4 regions of the Clostridium sp. D5 genome follow, and region 1 is predicted to be linked to each of the others. Evidence: riboswitches for the same ligand, from Rfam matches in the RefSeq annotation. Region 1 holds a riboswitch; each other region holds the start of a gene.
What was found. A riboswitch is a leader RNA that binds a small molecule or an ion and turns the genes downstream of it on or off. The one in region 1 is predicted to bind cobalamin.
Positions count from the first base shown of each region.

Region 1 (3,963 bases):
GTTTGGAAAGGAAGGTGTCGACGGGGAGATTCTGAGAGAACTGGGGACTGTACTGGATGAGATCAACAATGGTTCTATCTTCTGTTCCTGCAGGCTGGACAAATTCGAGGAAGTGCTGGGCAAAGCTTTGTCCGGAAAGCCGGACATTATTATCGTAGAGGCCTCCGGCCTGTCCAATCCCATGAATGTCAGAAAGATCCTGAACCAGAAGGACAAGTTCTCTGATGTAGAATATATGGGAAGTATCTGTCTGATTGATGCAAGGCAGTTTTTGAAGGTATATGAGACTGCAGTTGTAATAAAGAAGCAGCTGGCCGTCAGCGATCTTGTGCTTATTAATAAAACCGATCTTGCATCCAAAGAACAGATTGAAGAAATAAAGGGGATCGTCAAGATGCACCGTCCGGGTGCCGGGGTCCATACGACTACTTATGGCAGGATCGAAAGCAGCTGGCTGAATCCCGCTGTGCCGGCAGACAGACAGCCGGAAGAACCGATCTTACAGAGCGCGGACATCACCCTGAAAAAATATCTGCTCCGTTTGAAACCGGGGCAGGCACCGGGAAAGCTTCAGAAATTCGTTGAAATGTTTCTGGATGATACTTACCGTGTAAAAGGATTTGTGGAGGCAGACGGAGAAATCTATCTGGTGGACTGCGTAGGCAGCATTTATAAAGCCGAGAAGTTTGAAGGAAAGCCGGAACATATCAATGATCTGGTGGTCTTATCCGGAAATGGCCTGCCCGTCAGAAAATCCCTGAGAAAAGCAATGGAGTGGTACCCGGAAATTGTAGAAGAAATAAAAAAATAAACAAAAAATGAGATATTAATACAAAGAGTTCCAAAAAAATTACTAAAAACATAATTGCAAATAAGGTAGAATAATAATCAAAGCAGACACGCTTAAAGAATGATGGAGGTATGTAAAATGTCAAAGATTCAGGAAATTTCAGAATTCCTTCAAAAAGGAAGGGCAAAAAATGTAAAGGCACTGGTACAGGAGGCTCTGGACGAGGGGCAGGATCCAAAAGAGATTTTAAATGAAGGTCTTTTATCAGGAATGATGATCATCGGTGCAAAGTTTAAAAACAACGAGGTATTCGTACCGGAAGTTCTGGTAGCAGCAAGAGCTATGAATGCAGGACTTACAGTTCTGGAGCCAAAACTGGTTGAAGTAGGAAATGAGCCGGTTGGTAAGGCAGTTATCGGTACAGTACAGGGTGACCTGCATGATATCGGAAAGAACCTTGTAGTAATGATGCTGAAAGGCGCAGGCTTTGAGATCCACGATATCGGCGTAGATGTTGAGCCGGCTGTATTTATTGACAAAGCAGAAGAAGTAGGCGCAGATGTAATCTGTATGTCAGCACTTCTTACAACAACAATGCCGAAGATGCAGGATTGTATCGATCAGCTGAACGAAAAAGGACTTCGCGACAAGTACATCGTTATGGTCGGCGGCGCTCCGGTTAATGACAGTTTTGCAGAGCAGATTGGTGCTGACTACTATACACCAGATGCAGCAACAGCAGCAGAAGTTGCAAAGAAAGCAGTTACAGAGAAATAAAGTGCCCTTTGGGAAATAAGTGCGGATGGTAACAACAAAGAGCATTTAGAGAAGGAAACCGGTGTGAATCCGGTGCAGGCTTACCCCTACTGTAAACGTGGACGAAGAATAAAAGCCATTGTCCGTCAGGATGAGAAGGCATTCCAAGGATGAAACGTGAGCCAGGATACTTACATATCCCTATGGACCTGTTTTGGGTGGGAAACAGGATTCCGTTTTAATTTTATATAGTGTGTCAGCATCGAACTCTTTTTACAAGGAGTTTTTCTTTTTATACAGGAAAAATAATTGAACAGGGTTATTGAAACTGCAGGGACGGGGATGGCTTTTCCGGCAGTTGAGAGAGGACAAGAAGATGAAAATAACGGAATTTAATATAGAAATATGCAGAGAGAATGTGTTCGCTCTGATAGACTGCTTCGAAGGCAGCGCGACATATGATGATGTGGCAGAAGAGTATGAGGCGATGCTTCCGGAGGCATATAAGAAAATAGAGCCGATTGCTCTGCTGGAGTTCGGGGATGTGGACGGATTTGATCTCAGCCGGTATGGGGAAGGGATTCATCAGGCACTGTACTGCGTTACTTCCGTAGGCGGACAGCTGAGCCGATGGTCTACACAACTGTTTGCAGAAGGAGATTATCTGGGCGGAATGCTGGCGGATGCCATTGCGGATGATTATCTTTTTCAGATGGATCATCAGCTTCAGCCTCAGATTATCGCAATGTGCAGAGCGAAAAAGTGCGGAGTGTCCCATCGGCTGGAGGCGCCGCAGGATATTCCGATGGAGGCCCAGAAGAAAGCTCTGGCAGTGACCGGCAGAGAAAACAGCGCGGGCATCCGTGTGCTGGACAGCTGTATGTATGATCCGGTCAAGACGACGTGCCAGGTCTACCTGACGGCAGATCATTCAGACATGTTCCGCATTCATCATAACTGCGCGAGCTGCCCGAATGTTAACTGCAGCCTCAGAAATGTTTCGGATTATACAATTATGCTTCATGATGGAGATGAACTCAGAGTTTTAAAAGGCAAAAAGGGACATTCTCTGATGGAGATACTTCAGGAGCAGGGTATATTCCTGCCGGCAGTCTGTGCAGGAAGAGGAACCTGCGGAAAGTGCGGTATTCAGGTTCTGGAGGGGGATATCGCTCCGTCAGAGCAGGATGGAAAATTCTTCAGCGGGGAGCAGCTGCAGGATGGATTCCGTCTGGCATGCAAGGCTTATCCTGAGGATGACTGTGTGATCTCAGTTGGGCTCCATAAAGAAGAGGAGTTCGCTGTTCTGGCGGATGATGAACAAACGGCAGGGAGAGCGGCAAGAAGCAGCGCAAAAGCGGGCGTGCGTTATGGAATTGCCGTGGATATCGGCACGACAACAATCGCGATGCAGTTGATCAATATGGAGACAAAGGAAGCCGAGGATGTTTTTACAACGATCAACCGACAGAGGGCATATGGTGCTGATGTAATCAGCAGAATAGAAGCTTCCAACGGAGGCAAAAAGGAAGCGCTGAGAAAGAGCATTCAGACAGATCTGCTTCAGGGAATCGGGAGTCTGACAGAGAACGGAAAAATAAAGATCGAAAAAATGGTAATCGGGGCCAATACAACCATGGTGCACCTTCTGATGGGCTACTCCTGTGAAACATTGGGCGTATTCCCTTTTACACCGGTCAATATTGATACGATATATACTAATTATGCAGAACTTTTCGGCCAGAATGACATGGCGTTTGAAATTGTGATTTTCCCCGGCATATCCACTTACGTGGGAGGAGATATTACGGCAGGATTGTATGCCCTGGATTTTGACAGGAGGGAGAAGGTATCCGTACTGATTGACCTTGGAACAAACGGCGAGATGGCAATTGGCAATAAGGACCGCATTCTGACGACATCGACGGCAGCCGGGCCCGCGTTTGAGGGCGGAAATATAACATTCGGGACAGGAAGCGTGCCGGGAGCAATCTGCAAGGTGGAGCTGAAGGACGGGCATGCGGTGACGGGAACGATCCAGGACGCCAAACCGGTCGGAATCTGCGGTACCGGGGTTATTGACGCCGTTTACGAACTGGTTAAGGCCGAGCTTGTGGACGAAACAGGTCTTATGGACGAGGATTATTTTGACGATGGTTTTCCGCTCGCAGAAAGCGGGGATGGGACAGAGATTGCTTTCTTTCAGAAAGATGTGAGGGAGATTCAGCTTGCCAAGTCTGCAGTGCGCGCTGGGCTTGAGACTCTGATCCTGAATTTCGGGGCATCTTATGATGATATTGATGCAATTTACATAGCAGGCGGTTTTGGCTATAAGATGGATATTGTAAAAGCAGTTGGAATCGGACTTCTGCCAGAAGAGTGTCAGGCAAAGATAGAAGCGGTTGGAAACAGCTGCC
Region 1 is NZ_GL870810.1:255,991-259,953, forward strand. It holds gene HMPREF0240_RS07525 (GTP-binding protein) at 1-811, shown strand, start outside; gene HMPREF0240_RS07530 (corrinoid protein) at 929-1,567, shown strand; cobalamin riboswitch at 1,576-1,760, shown strand; gene HMPREF0240_RS07535 (ASKHA domain-containing protein) at 1,923-3,963, shown strand, end outside.

Region 2 (3,963 bases), on a different contig from region 1:
CCCACAAGGCCTCCCAGGAGCACTCTTGGAACCCTTAAAAACCAGACTATATTCTGTGTACTGCTTTTAATATCTTCTATAGAAATCAGATGTTCCAGCCCGACGTATTCGGATATGTTATGCAGCACGATTTTCCAGACGGAAATAAAGTCTATGGTAACCGGCCCTGTTCCGACGGCCAAAACAATAGAAATTATCAGCAGTATACAAAGAATAATTGAACATCTAACGCTGTGGTTCTTTATAGTCATGCAAATATTCTTCATACCTGTACATCACTTTCATTCAAAGCAGTCCGGATGGAAAGCTTTTGCAAATTTTTCTATAGTATCTCCGGTCATTGAACTTGCGAATACCTCACAAAGATTTACCGATATTATTCTGTCATTTACTATTGCCGGCACGGTTGCCAACGCCGGATTTTCTTTCAGTTCGGATATTTTCTGCTCTAAAGAAGTATCACCGTAATTGTTTATAACAATGACTTCAGGTGCACGCTCTACAACTTCTTCCCAGCTTACATTCGCCCATGTCTTATCCATATCGGAGAAAATATTTTTCCCTCCCGCGTGTTCAATCAGTTTTGCAGTAAAATTATTTCCACAGGTATAGGCCCCTCCATCCTGAGCCATATCATAAACAAATACTTTTACAGTTTCCTGATCTTTTACTGCTTTTTCTGCGGCCTCAATCTGAGCCTTCATTTCCTCTACAATTTCGTCTGCTTTCTCTTCAAGATCAAAAATACGTCCCAGGTTATAAAAATCTTCATATACAACATCTACGTCTGCCCCGATCGTATAACCTTCAATAGAAGCAAGTGACATGATATCATAACCGCTTAACGTTTCATGCTCCGTATTATTTTTTTCAGAAAAAGCACTGGAACGCCCGTAAATAAAATCCGGCTCCTGGGCCAGGATTGCCTCTAATGACGGCGCTGTCTCTGAAAGTTCCGGTATCTTCAAATATTCATCATTCCACTCGGGGTTAATTACAGAATTTGTATATGCTCTTCCGATAATTTTGTCCCCCAGCCCCATTGCCATCAATTGATCACCAGCATTTGCATTCGCTGCAATTACTCTTTCCGGCACATGCGTGAATGTCACCTCTATATCATCCTGTGTTGTTAATGTAAAAGGAAATTTCCCCTCTGACCCGGATTTCTCTTCCTGTGCCGGTTTTGCTTTTTCTTCAGTTAATGCTGCAGCGTCTGAAGCATTTTTCCCACAGGCAGTAATACTCAGCCCTAATGCCAGCACCATCATCATACTGATCAGTTTGTTTCTCAATTTCATACTTTTGCTCCTTTTTTAAGTAATTTTTTAAAACTATCCTCATAAAAATTAAACTTCATTCTTTCGATTCTGCTGAAACAATGCAAAATAAAAGACATCTGCCCGTTTTAAGCAAATGTCCAGAATATGTATATACTTTAGATACACACAAATAAAGTTGTCTTAATGATCACAAATAACAACTCCAAATATTCAGACAGGCAGCTTTTAACCGGAAGTTTCCTCTCTCTTTCATTAAACAGGTTTCCTGACTTCCAGATTATCGCTCATGCTGTGCCTTCTCACAAAAATATTGATTCTGCAATGGCATATTACAGCTTTCACTCCCTGGATACAGTGGCCGGACCGTTCAGGCTTTTCACCTGATTCCCTTTTACCTCTTTCGAGCATTTAATGAATATTATGATTCAGTTTTACTAAACAAACATACATTAGTAAAACAAAATTGTCAATAATAGAATTATTTTAGATAAAATAATTACAAATTGTTCTTATATTTTTCGTAACCGTATGATAGTATCATATATCCATACCGCTCCCTAATGCAGAAAAACAGCAAAATGCCCGCCCCGGTGCATGCACACATGCTGCGGGAAAGGCATTCTGACCGTGCTTTGCCTGGAACATCAGGACGAAACACTTGACTTTTGTTTTTTATGCTGTCTTGCCTCGTAGATACCTCTTACAACCAAATTGATGAAGAGGAGGAGCATGCACATGGCTACTGCGGGGGCGGTCTGGCCGGAGCCTTCGAGGCTGACTATGGCCACGGAAGCTATGGGGGCGGTCGGGGTGAACAGGAATACGACCGCGGATACGGTTACCAGTGAGTTTACGAAAAAGTATACCCACATTTCGCAGATTGCCGGTGTACATAAGGGGAGAGTTACCCGGCGCAGGGTTTTGTAGAAGGGGACTGCGAGGGACTCGGATACGGTTTCAAATTCTTTATCCAGCCTTTTCAGGGCGGTTGTGGCGGTGGAAAAGGGGACGGAGTAGAAGTGTATCATGTTTGCCAGTACGATGATCCAGATGGTTCCGTATATGATGTGGAACGGGTTCTGTAATACGTAGCCTTCTATAAATGGGATTTTGAAGGTTGGCGCGTTGAAGAACATGATAAAGCTTAAGCCTACTACGGTCCCTGGTATCGCCAGGGGGGTAATGGAGAGCAGATATGTGATTCTTCTGCTGACCTTGAATTTCTGGTTTTTCTCAATCAGGTATGCTCCCAGGAATGTGACGAATGTTCCCAGAAACGCCGATATGAGTGCTATGAGTATGGAATTTTTGAAAGCGGTGATTCCATTTCCTGAGGATATCTTGCTCAGGTCGTAGTTGGACAGGGTAAATGTCAGGTTGTAGGGCCAGAATTTGATCAGGGATGCAAACAGGGCGACTGCAAAAAACAGCAGCATGGCCAGCGTGATCACGAGACAGAATATGGTTGCTGCCATATCGCTGGGCCTGTGTGGTTTGATCTGGTATGGTATGGATTTCGCACTGATCGCCGCATTCTGCTTCTTGTTTATGATCCGGTCCACTGCAAAGGACAGTATGGCAGGAAACAGCAGGATAATTCCCACGACTGCTCCCATGTTAAAGTTCTGCTGCCCGACTACCTGCTTATAAACGTCTGTTGCCAGCACGTTGTAGTTGCCGCCCACAACCGAGGGAGCGCCAAAGTCGGTAAAGCTGTATGTAAATGCTACAAATATGGCGCTGATGAGGCCATACTTGACGTTCGGTATGGTGATCGTAAACATTTTCCGGATTGCGGAAGTTCCCATGGTCTCGGCCGCCTCATACAGACGGTTGTCTGCGGCGGAAAATGCCACCATCAGGATCGTCGTCGCAACCGGAAAACAGTAGATGCTTTCTGCGATAATAATTCCCACCTTCCCGTATAAAGGTACCTGCAATCCGAGGGCCGTAAAGATTCCTTTATTTCCGAACAGGTAGATCAATGCAATACCCAGAAGCATGGTGGGTGCAAAGATCGGAATCATTCCGATATATCTGAAAAAACCTTTCCACGGCACATTTTTTCTTGACAGAGAATAAGAAAAGAAAAAGGCCAGTGTCACTGATATGAGCGTAGATACGGCTGCAATGAAAAAGGTGTGGGATATGGAATAGACCATGGATTTGCTCTGAAAATATTTTGCAAACTGAGCCAGGCCTGCGAATTCACCGCTTTTGTCCTGAAATGCCTTCAGGAACAGGGTGCACAGGGGAAGAACCAGGAAGAGCACCAGAAAAATCATGACCAGGTAAATCGCGATCCCTCTTACAACGTCTTCCTTCTCTCCTCTCCTTATTAATTGTTTTATACGATTCATGTTATGTTATTTTCTCCTTCAAATGTTTTACCGGAACTGCTGCCCCCCCGGTATGAGCCGCATCATTCACTGCACCTGCCCGGCCTCTCCTCTCATCCTCCGGATGAAAAGGGCGGCGCAGTCAGGTGCATGAATAAGCTGACGCACTCTATGCGGATTCAAATCCCAGCAGTTCCTCTTTCGGCATATTCACATACACGATCTCGCCCACTCTGAATTTCTTTTCTTTTGCTGCCTGGAAGGGCACATCCACATACAGTACCATGTCGCCGTATACCACATGGCTCACCTGTACGGATACCCGGTTGTAAAATCCTCTG
Region 2 is NZ_GL870809.1:1,159,097-1,163,059, reverse strand. It holds gene HMPREF0240_RS04895 (iron ABC transporter permease) at 1-266, opposite strand, end outside; gene HMPREF0240_RS04890 (ABC transporter substrate-binding protein) at 282-1,301, opposite strand; cobalamin riboswitch at 1,521-1,710, opposite strand; gene HMPREF0240_RS04885 (putative 2-aminoethylphosphonate ABC transporter permease subunit) at 1,928-3,643, opposite strand; gene HMPREF0240_RS04880 (ATP-binding cassette domain-containing protein) at 3,792-3,963, opposite strand, start outside.
Region 2: linked by a shared signal. The riboswitch ahead of HMPREF0240_RS04890 (ABC transporter substrate-binding protein) and the one ahead of HMPREF0240_RS07535 (ASKHA domain-containing protein) in region 1 are both predicted to bind cobalamin.

Region 3 (3,963 bases), on a different contig from region 1:
TGAGATCGGGCATGATCCTGAAGAAATCGGGGCATGGATCATTAACCGCAGTGCAAAGATCCGATGTAAAAAAGGCGGGGCAGTGGAAAAATACTGCCGGGATTCCGGATTCGAAACAGAGTATATCTAATACAGCATTGCATAATTGAAAGATGAGTGCACTGCTGTACCAGACGAAAGGGATATTTCAGGGGAAACTGCCTGGATCAGGTATAAAATATTATGGTATATGCAAGTCATCTTCTTGAGGATGAAGAAATGAGACAGGTAGTAGAAGAAACTGGGGTTGGGATTGAGAGTATTGAATTCTCTATTTCTGAAAACCTGGACTGCCTGGATGAGAAAATCGCCGGTTACAGAGAACGGTTAAAATATATAGGCGCCGGAAGCCTGACGCTGCATGGTCCATTTCTGGATTTGAATCCAATGACATATGATTCCAGGATAAGGGCGGTGACGAAATCCCGCTTTACACAGACCTATGAGGCTGCCAAAAGACTGGAGGCCAGAAAGATAATTTTCCATACGGGTTTTCTTCCGGGAGTTTATTATCTGACTGGCTGGGCAGATCGAGTGGCCGAGTTCTGGAATGAGTTTATGGAAGGTAAAAGCGGTATCCAGATTCTTATGGAAAATGTATATGACCAGGAAATACCGCCCATGATTGAAGTGGAGCAGAAGGTTGAGTCCCCGGATTTTAAACTGTGCCTGGACATCGGCCATGCGCACTGCTACTCGCCCAGGCCTTTGAGCGAGTGGATTCAGGCATTTGGGAAGCATGCGGGACATGTGCATGTCCACGATAATTGTGGGGACAGGGATGCACACCTGGGATTGGGACGCGGGAATATACCCGTAGATGAGACGCTGGAGTTGCTTAACACATACATGCCGGATGCAGAATATACAATTGAGTGCAGTCAAATGGAAGACGTTCTGATCTCCAGCAGGATGATAAGCAGCTGGCGAAAGAAGCAGAAGGTAAAAATGGCCGGATGAGTGATATCAGAAATTTTTACGCATCTATCTATAAAAATTACCTAAGTTATATCAGAAAACTGGTAAAATGATACAGGACATAAATGATTCATAGTGTTGTGAATATTTTGTGAAAACCGTATGGAAACTATGTGAAAAACAGTGGACTTTTGCTGGGCCATACTTTATAATGAACTACATAGTTTAAACGGAACGTTGTTGTTAGTAATTAATTTAATATTTATATTGCGGTGCATTTCCTGGACAGCTGGGGAATGATAATAGGGAAACCGGTGCGAGGCCGGTACAGTCACCTCTACTGTAACGTGGACGAAGAAACGATTATACCATTGGCATTTATATGCTGAGAAGGTGTTTCGGAGGATGAAGCGAAGTCAGAAGACCTGCCGTGATGATTGTTACGATGTATTTCTGGGATGAAGAAATAGTCCGTTTTGTATACTAAAAATATAATATAGTAAAAAAGATGAGCTCTTCTATCGGAATGATGGAAGAGCTTTTATTTTTAATTATAGCGTATTGAATTGAAACAGACAGTATAGATACGGAGAAAGGATGAACAGAAAAATGCATTTACTTAAAGATAGTTAACGGTCAATGCATGAAACAGAATGCTGGCTGTTTCTATAAAACAATTCAGGCCTATGGCCTAAGAGGAGAAACAGGAGGGATTAAAAAGAATGAAACAAAAGCAAAAAACAAGAAGGGGGTTGTCCTGGTTATTAGCGGTGGTTGTGATGGTGACTACTGTATTTGCAGGAGGAATGCCGGTTCTGGCAGAAGGAACGACAGCGGACACGAATATGTTGTCTGGGATCAGCTTTTCTGATCCAAGCGAAGTGGGCGATCCTGTCAAACTAATATCAGAGGTTGACCCTGAAACAAAAGAATGCACAGTAGGTGTTATTGAAGAGGCGTACGAATTGGGCATATGTGCAGTTCTGAAGGAAGAAGCTGCAGGAGCCACAATCGAGGCTCAGTACCAGAATACTTTTAAGGACAGCGTGACAACAACAATGACCAGTGGTGAAGTACTGGTGTTAGACACATTGCTCGAGTATGGAGAGATCAAAGGCGGAGAGGTTCAAATCACTGTTACATTAGGCGACAAGGTAGAAACATATACAGTACACGTGGTTCGATTAACGCCCCTTATGGAGCTCCAAGTAAGTGATGGAAATATTTCATATTTGACCGGCTTTGCTGAGGACAAAACAGAGTATGAGATTACAGTTCCGGGGGGGACAGAATCAGTTGAAGTTAGCCTGATGGCTATGTACTGGGGCGATATTGATGATAATGTATACACTGTTAATGGTAAGCCTGCTGTATTAGAAGAAGGAGCTTCCTACCCGAAATGCCAGGTTCCGTTAACGGAAGAAAAAACAACAATTGTCGCAAAAGCAGAAAAGCAAGGAACTGTCGGAAAAGCATATACTCTTAATATCATCAAGGATATTAAAAAAGCTGACCTGACCGTTACAACGAACCCTGCAGATGCAACTGTAACCATTACAGACGGTGAGGGAGCGGCAGTTCAGGGAACGGATGGAGTTTACAGTCTGGAAGCCGGAAAAGATTACAACTATAAGATTGAAAGAGAAGGATTTGTAACCCAGACAGGGACGGTTAATCTGACAGAGTCAGAGACCAAAAACTTCACACTGGAGTCTGAGGAAGCACCGCTTCTTCTGAAAGGTGTTGAAGGATATCAGACTCAAAATGTTGAATTTGATGTAACAACAAAAGAGGCAACACTGGTATATGATACATCCACAGCCGTTGAATTAAGAGTCAAGCTGCATGAAGGCACGACAGATAAAGACATGAAGGTCGTTTATACTTATACGGATAGCACAGGCAAGGATGTAAAAGTTGAATCTACGGCAAAAAATCAGTATGAGTCTATGGCAGGTGCGATAAGAGCTGATGGTGAACCAAATGATATTACCATTACTGCTACAAAAGGCGGGGTAACAGAAGTTTATACCGTGCATATAAAACAGCTCACAATTCTGACAGGCCTGCAATTGAATTATGAAAATGGAGATACACTGAAATTTGATCCTGCATTTAATAAATCAACCACAGAGTATAGGACGAAGGTTCTGAGTGATGTGGATGCAGTCAACATTACATTTAAGAATCCGGATACTGGTAATTCAAAGGTAATGGTTAACGGAACAGAAGTGACCGGCACAACCTATAAGATGAATTTGGTTGATGGTGAGAATAAGGCTGTTATTAAAGTGAAAAAAGGGGGAGCAGAGCAAACTTCCTATACCGTCATTGTCGATAGAGTACAGATAGTTGAATTATCCGTGCAGGTGAACCCTAAAGATGCATTGTTTACGATCTATGATGGGGAGAATAAGCGTCTATGGCCGGAGAATGGCAAGTATAGCCTTTTCCCAGGTGACGATTACAGCTATGCAGTTACAAAACTCGGATATGTGGGCCAGTCAGGTATTCTGAATATCAGCCAGTCCGAGACAAAAGAATTTAAACTGGAGAAGGCCGCAGAAATCACGCTTCCGGAGTTGGATGCAGATTATCCGGGCTTCCGTTCCGGCCGTGACAATATGTCAATTGTTGATGCAAAGACTCCCATAACTTCAGATTCCATTGAAGTGAAGTGGGAACGCCAGACAGGTGAATATGTTAAGCCGACCAGCGGAACAACACCGATTATTGTTGACAACAAAGTTTACACACTTTCCGGAAACAAACTTTATGTTCTGGATAAGGAAACAGGAGAGATCCTGAAGACAAGTGAGACAGTAACACCAACCACATTTGGTTTGATGCCTCCTACATACGCTGAGGGAATGCTCTTTGTACCGCTGGGGAATGGAACAATTCAGTGCTTTAATGCAGAAACACTGGAATCCCTTTGGGTTTATGAAGATCCTGCGGGCGGACGGAGTGAGAGTGCGATTCGTTATGACGATGGATATATCTATG
Region 3 is NZ_GL870809.1:1,090,659-1,094,621, forward strand. It holds gene HMPREF0240_RS04645 (leucine-rich repeat domain-containing protein) at 1-130, shown strand, start outside; gene HMPREF0240_RS04650 (sugar phosphate isomerase/epimerase family protein) at 259-999, shown strand; cobalamin riboswitch at 1,211-1,405, shown strand; gene HMPREF0240_RS04655 (cadherin-like beta sandwich domain-containing protein) at 1,680-3,963, shown strand, end outside.
Region 3: linked by a shared signal. The riboswitch ahead of HMPREF0240_RS04655 (cadherin-like beta sandwich domain-containing protein) and the one ahead of HMPREF0240_RS07535 (ASKHA domain-containing protein) in region 1 are both predicted to bind cobalamin.

Region 4 (3,963 bases), on a different contig from region 1:
CATCTGGTTAAATTCCAGCCGCCCCAGCCCTCTGCCGGATCCAGGCCCTCGATATAAGTAAAGAGAGCCATATTGATATGTGAGTCCTCTCCTGTAGTTTCTTCTTTTTCCGTTTTTGTTGTTTCTCCCGTTTTTCCATCTTCTTTGCCTGATCCGCAGGCTACAAGACCTACTGATAGAACCATGCAAAGCAATGCTGCAATTACTCTGTTTTTCATAACTTTTCTCCTTTGCTTTTTTGTATGTGTAATTTTAACTTCCGCAGCCATCCCTTCCGCAAATCCGCACACGCTGCACATCAATACTTTGCAGAGCAGAATTGCTGCTGAATTTGATACCCGTACTATTCCTGTTATTTATAATGGGGATCCATTATATCCCTCAGGCTGTCCCCCAGTAAGTTAAAGATAATAACATTGATCAAAATGATCAGTCCCGGAAAGAACAGCAGCCATGGAGCCGCAGACATATAATTGCGCCCTTCACTAAGCATAAAGCCCCATTCTGGTGTCGGAGGTCTGGATCCAAGTCCCAGCAGTGAAAGCCCGGCAATTGCCAGGAGTTTTCCCCCAATGTCCTGCGCGATCAGCACCAGGAGAGTGGGAATCACATTTGGCACAATGTATTTCCGGATGATCCGGAATGTGGAAGCGCCCCCCAGTCTGGCCTGAAGAATATAATCTTCATTCTTAATCGACAGTACCAGCGACCGGCTGGCCCGTGTATACTTTGTCCATCCGGTAAAGCACATCGCAATAATCAGATTCTGAATGCCGGTTCCCATTACTGCTATCATAGCCAGCACGAAGATATTGCCGGGAAATGCCATTAGAACGTCTACCAGACGCATAATAATACTATCGGCCGCGCCGCCTGCAAGACCGCTGATAATACCCAGCAGTATTCCAACCACAGATATAATAGCCGTCACCATATATGCAATCAGCAAAGAGGTCTGCCCACCGTACAAGATTCGCGAGAACAGATCCCGGCCCAGCTGGTCTGTTCCGAACAAATGATCCGCAGAGGGAGCAGTAAGCATATTTGCATAGTCTGTTTCAAGAGGATCGTAAGGTGCAAACCGCCCCGCATAGACAGAAAAAAAGGTGAAAAGTGCGGCAAGTCCAAGACATATAAAAAAACTGGTATAACGGCTTTTCTGCCGTTTCGTCTTTCTTCTCACTTTGCCGCTCCTCCCAGCCGTATCCGGGGATCCAGATAACGGTAAAATATATCCACTGCCAGATTCACACATACATAAATCACCCCCATCCACATAACATATCCCTGTATCAGCTGATAGTCCCTGTTCGTGATAGCATTTACTGCCGCACTGCCTATGCCGTTCCAGCTGAAAATGGTCTCTACGATCATTGTTCCGCCCAGCAGTCCTCCAAACGACATGCCCAGAAGTGTAATAATAGTCAAAAGCGAATTAGGCAGCACATGGCGCAGAATAATGCGCCTCTTTGAAATCCCCCTGGAAAGTTCTCCCATAATATAGGGCTCATGCATCTCTTCCAGCATGGCCGTGCGGATACGCCGGATATAAGATGCCGCCATGCCAAACGCCAGCGTAATATCAGGCATAATCATCTGTTTTATACTCTCAGAGCCTCCCACAGGAAGGGCCTGCAGCTTTACGGCAAACAAATAGATCAGGATCAGTGCAATCCAGAAGCTTGGCATCGCCTCCCCTATGAATGCCAGAAAACGGATGATATAATCTGCGGTTTTATTATGGTAAACCGCAGAGAGAATACCAAGAGGCAATGCAATCATCAGCATAAGTATGAAGGAGGAACATGCCAGCTTAATCGTATTCGGCAGCTTCCTTGCCAGGATTTCCGAGACCGGCTGCCCATACTTTACCGAATTTCCAAAATCCCCGTGCAGCACGCCCGCCAGCCAGTTTTGGTACTGAACAGGCAGAGGCTGGTCCAGGCCATATTCCGCTTTCAGCTTACCGATTGCTTCAGGGTCACTTCCTGCCCCCATACTTTCCATCATCTGCTGTGCCGGATCAGATGGCAGGACATTGGTCAGGCAAAAGGTCAGTACAGATAAGCCGAACAGTATAATGATCAGCGCCGCCATGCGTTTTATGATATATCGAAGCATTTTACTACCTCCCCTGACTGTTTTCTGATAAAAGATCAGAACTGGCATTCAAATTTGGAATTTCCAATGAAATAAAAAAAGGACATGTCCACAGACATATCCTTTTCCAATGTTCAGGTTTTCCCATACTAATTAAGCGCAAAAGCACAACGGCTTTTAACGCAAAAAGAATTTTCTTAGCTGTGGCTCGCAGCATGAAAATAACAGTTAGAACCGGTATTCTGGCTTGAGCTTCTCCGCATACTTTCGCCTTCCCGGTTTCCCAGTGGCTTATTGAAATATGCTCCACTCTTACAGCAACGGCATTGCACAGGATTTGCACCTGTTTCCCTATTGTTGGAAAAACGTATATCTTCCGACAATACTGCAATTCTTTCTTGCAGGCATTCTATCTGCACTATATTAAGTTTCTATTTAGTCCCATTCGGTACTACATTATACTATCATACACTTTTCCCCTTGTCAACAGCCTGTCATTTTTCTTATGATTGTTTTTCTCAGTATGCTGTGCTAATCTAATACTATTACAAGTTTTATTAATTATGTTATCAAAGGAGTATTACCAATGGATATAAATCTGAAAGACCGCATAACCGTATACTGGGATATCCGCGCTACCAGCTACGACCAGATGAGACAGAAACATTTACATGGCCGGGAATTTCAGTTCTGGAAGTCTGAAATGAAATCCATCCTGCCTGTTTCTGACAAACCGCTGAAGATTTTGGATATCGGTACTGCCACTGGTTTTATGGCAATTGTATGTGCCTCTCTGGGCCATAAAGTTACTGCTGTTGATATCTCCCGCCACATGCTCAAACGGGCCAGGTCTGCTGCGGCTGAATCCGGTTTTTCTGTGACGTTTCTTCAGATGGATGCCCATCAGCTGGATTTTCCAAGCGGTTCCTTTGATGTGGTAATCTGCCGCAGCACAATCTGGACTATACTGGATCCCCGGTGCGTCTACATGGAAATATTCCGGGTACTGAAACCCGGCGGATGCTTCTTTAACTGTGATGCCAATTACGGAAAAGATGGTTTCAAAGATCTTGGAACCACACCAGATGAAAAAGCAATCTTTGCTGAGTGCGATGCCTATACCTCTCTCCTTCCAATCAGCTATGTGCAGCGTCCGGAATGGGACATCGCAACACTTCGCAATCTAGGCTTTGTGCACTGTGAATGTACGAGGAATATCAGCGGAAAATTAAACCCACACGGCAGCTCAAAAGCTTCGACGAATCATCCCCTGTTTTCAATTTATTGTGTAAAGCCTGCCGATACAGAGGAAGACGGTAACATTGACTATGATTTCCAGCTCTTTAAAACACATAACCAGCTGTTCTACCGTGAACAGCGGCAGTTCGGCAATAATAAGGATACCGAATATTTAATTCTGGACCTGCTTATGTATCAGCCCGAAGGACTGCGGCCCAGTGATTTAAGCGAATATATATTTATCCCGAAACAAACAGTCACCCGGATTCTGGCACAGCTGACCGAAAAGGGGTATATCCGCCAGATGCCTAATCCCAGAGACCGACGCAGTATGCTGCTTACCCTTACTTCCGAAGGACGTAAACAGCACCACAAGGAAGAAAAGGCTCTTGAAGTCCGATATGCAAAAGTTCTGAACAGTTTTTCCGCGCAGAAGCTAAGCCAGCTCAATCAGCTTTACATGGAGTTTCTGGACGCATTTCCCTCTTCCTGATATAAAATTGCAGATAAAAATAAACCGCCAGTAGCTCTCAGGTACATAAAGAGACTGGCGGCATTTACATTCAATATTCTATTTTTTATCTTTAATAAAGTGAAAAACAAATTCTATAGCTTTACAAATAA
Region 4 is NZ_GL870815.1:1,644-5,606, reverse strand. It holds gene HMPREF0240_RS15400 (ABC transporter substrate-binding protein) at 1-218, opposite strand, end outside; gene nikC (nickel transporter permease) at 353-1,183, opposite strand; gene nikB (nickel ABC transporter permease) at 1,180-2,121, opposite strand; cobalamin riboswitch at 2,315-2,505, opposite strand; gene HMPREF0240_RS15380 (methyltransferase domain-containing protein) at 2,687-3,832, shown strand.
Region 4: linked by a shared signal. The riboswitch ahead of nikB (nickel ABC transporter permease) and the one ahead of HMPREF0240_RS07535 (ASKHA domain-containing protein) in region 1 are both predicted to bind cobalamin.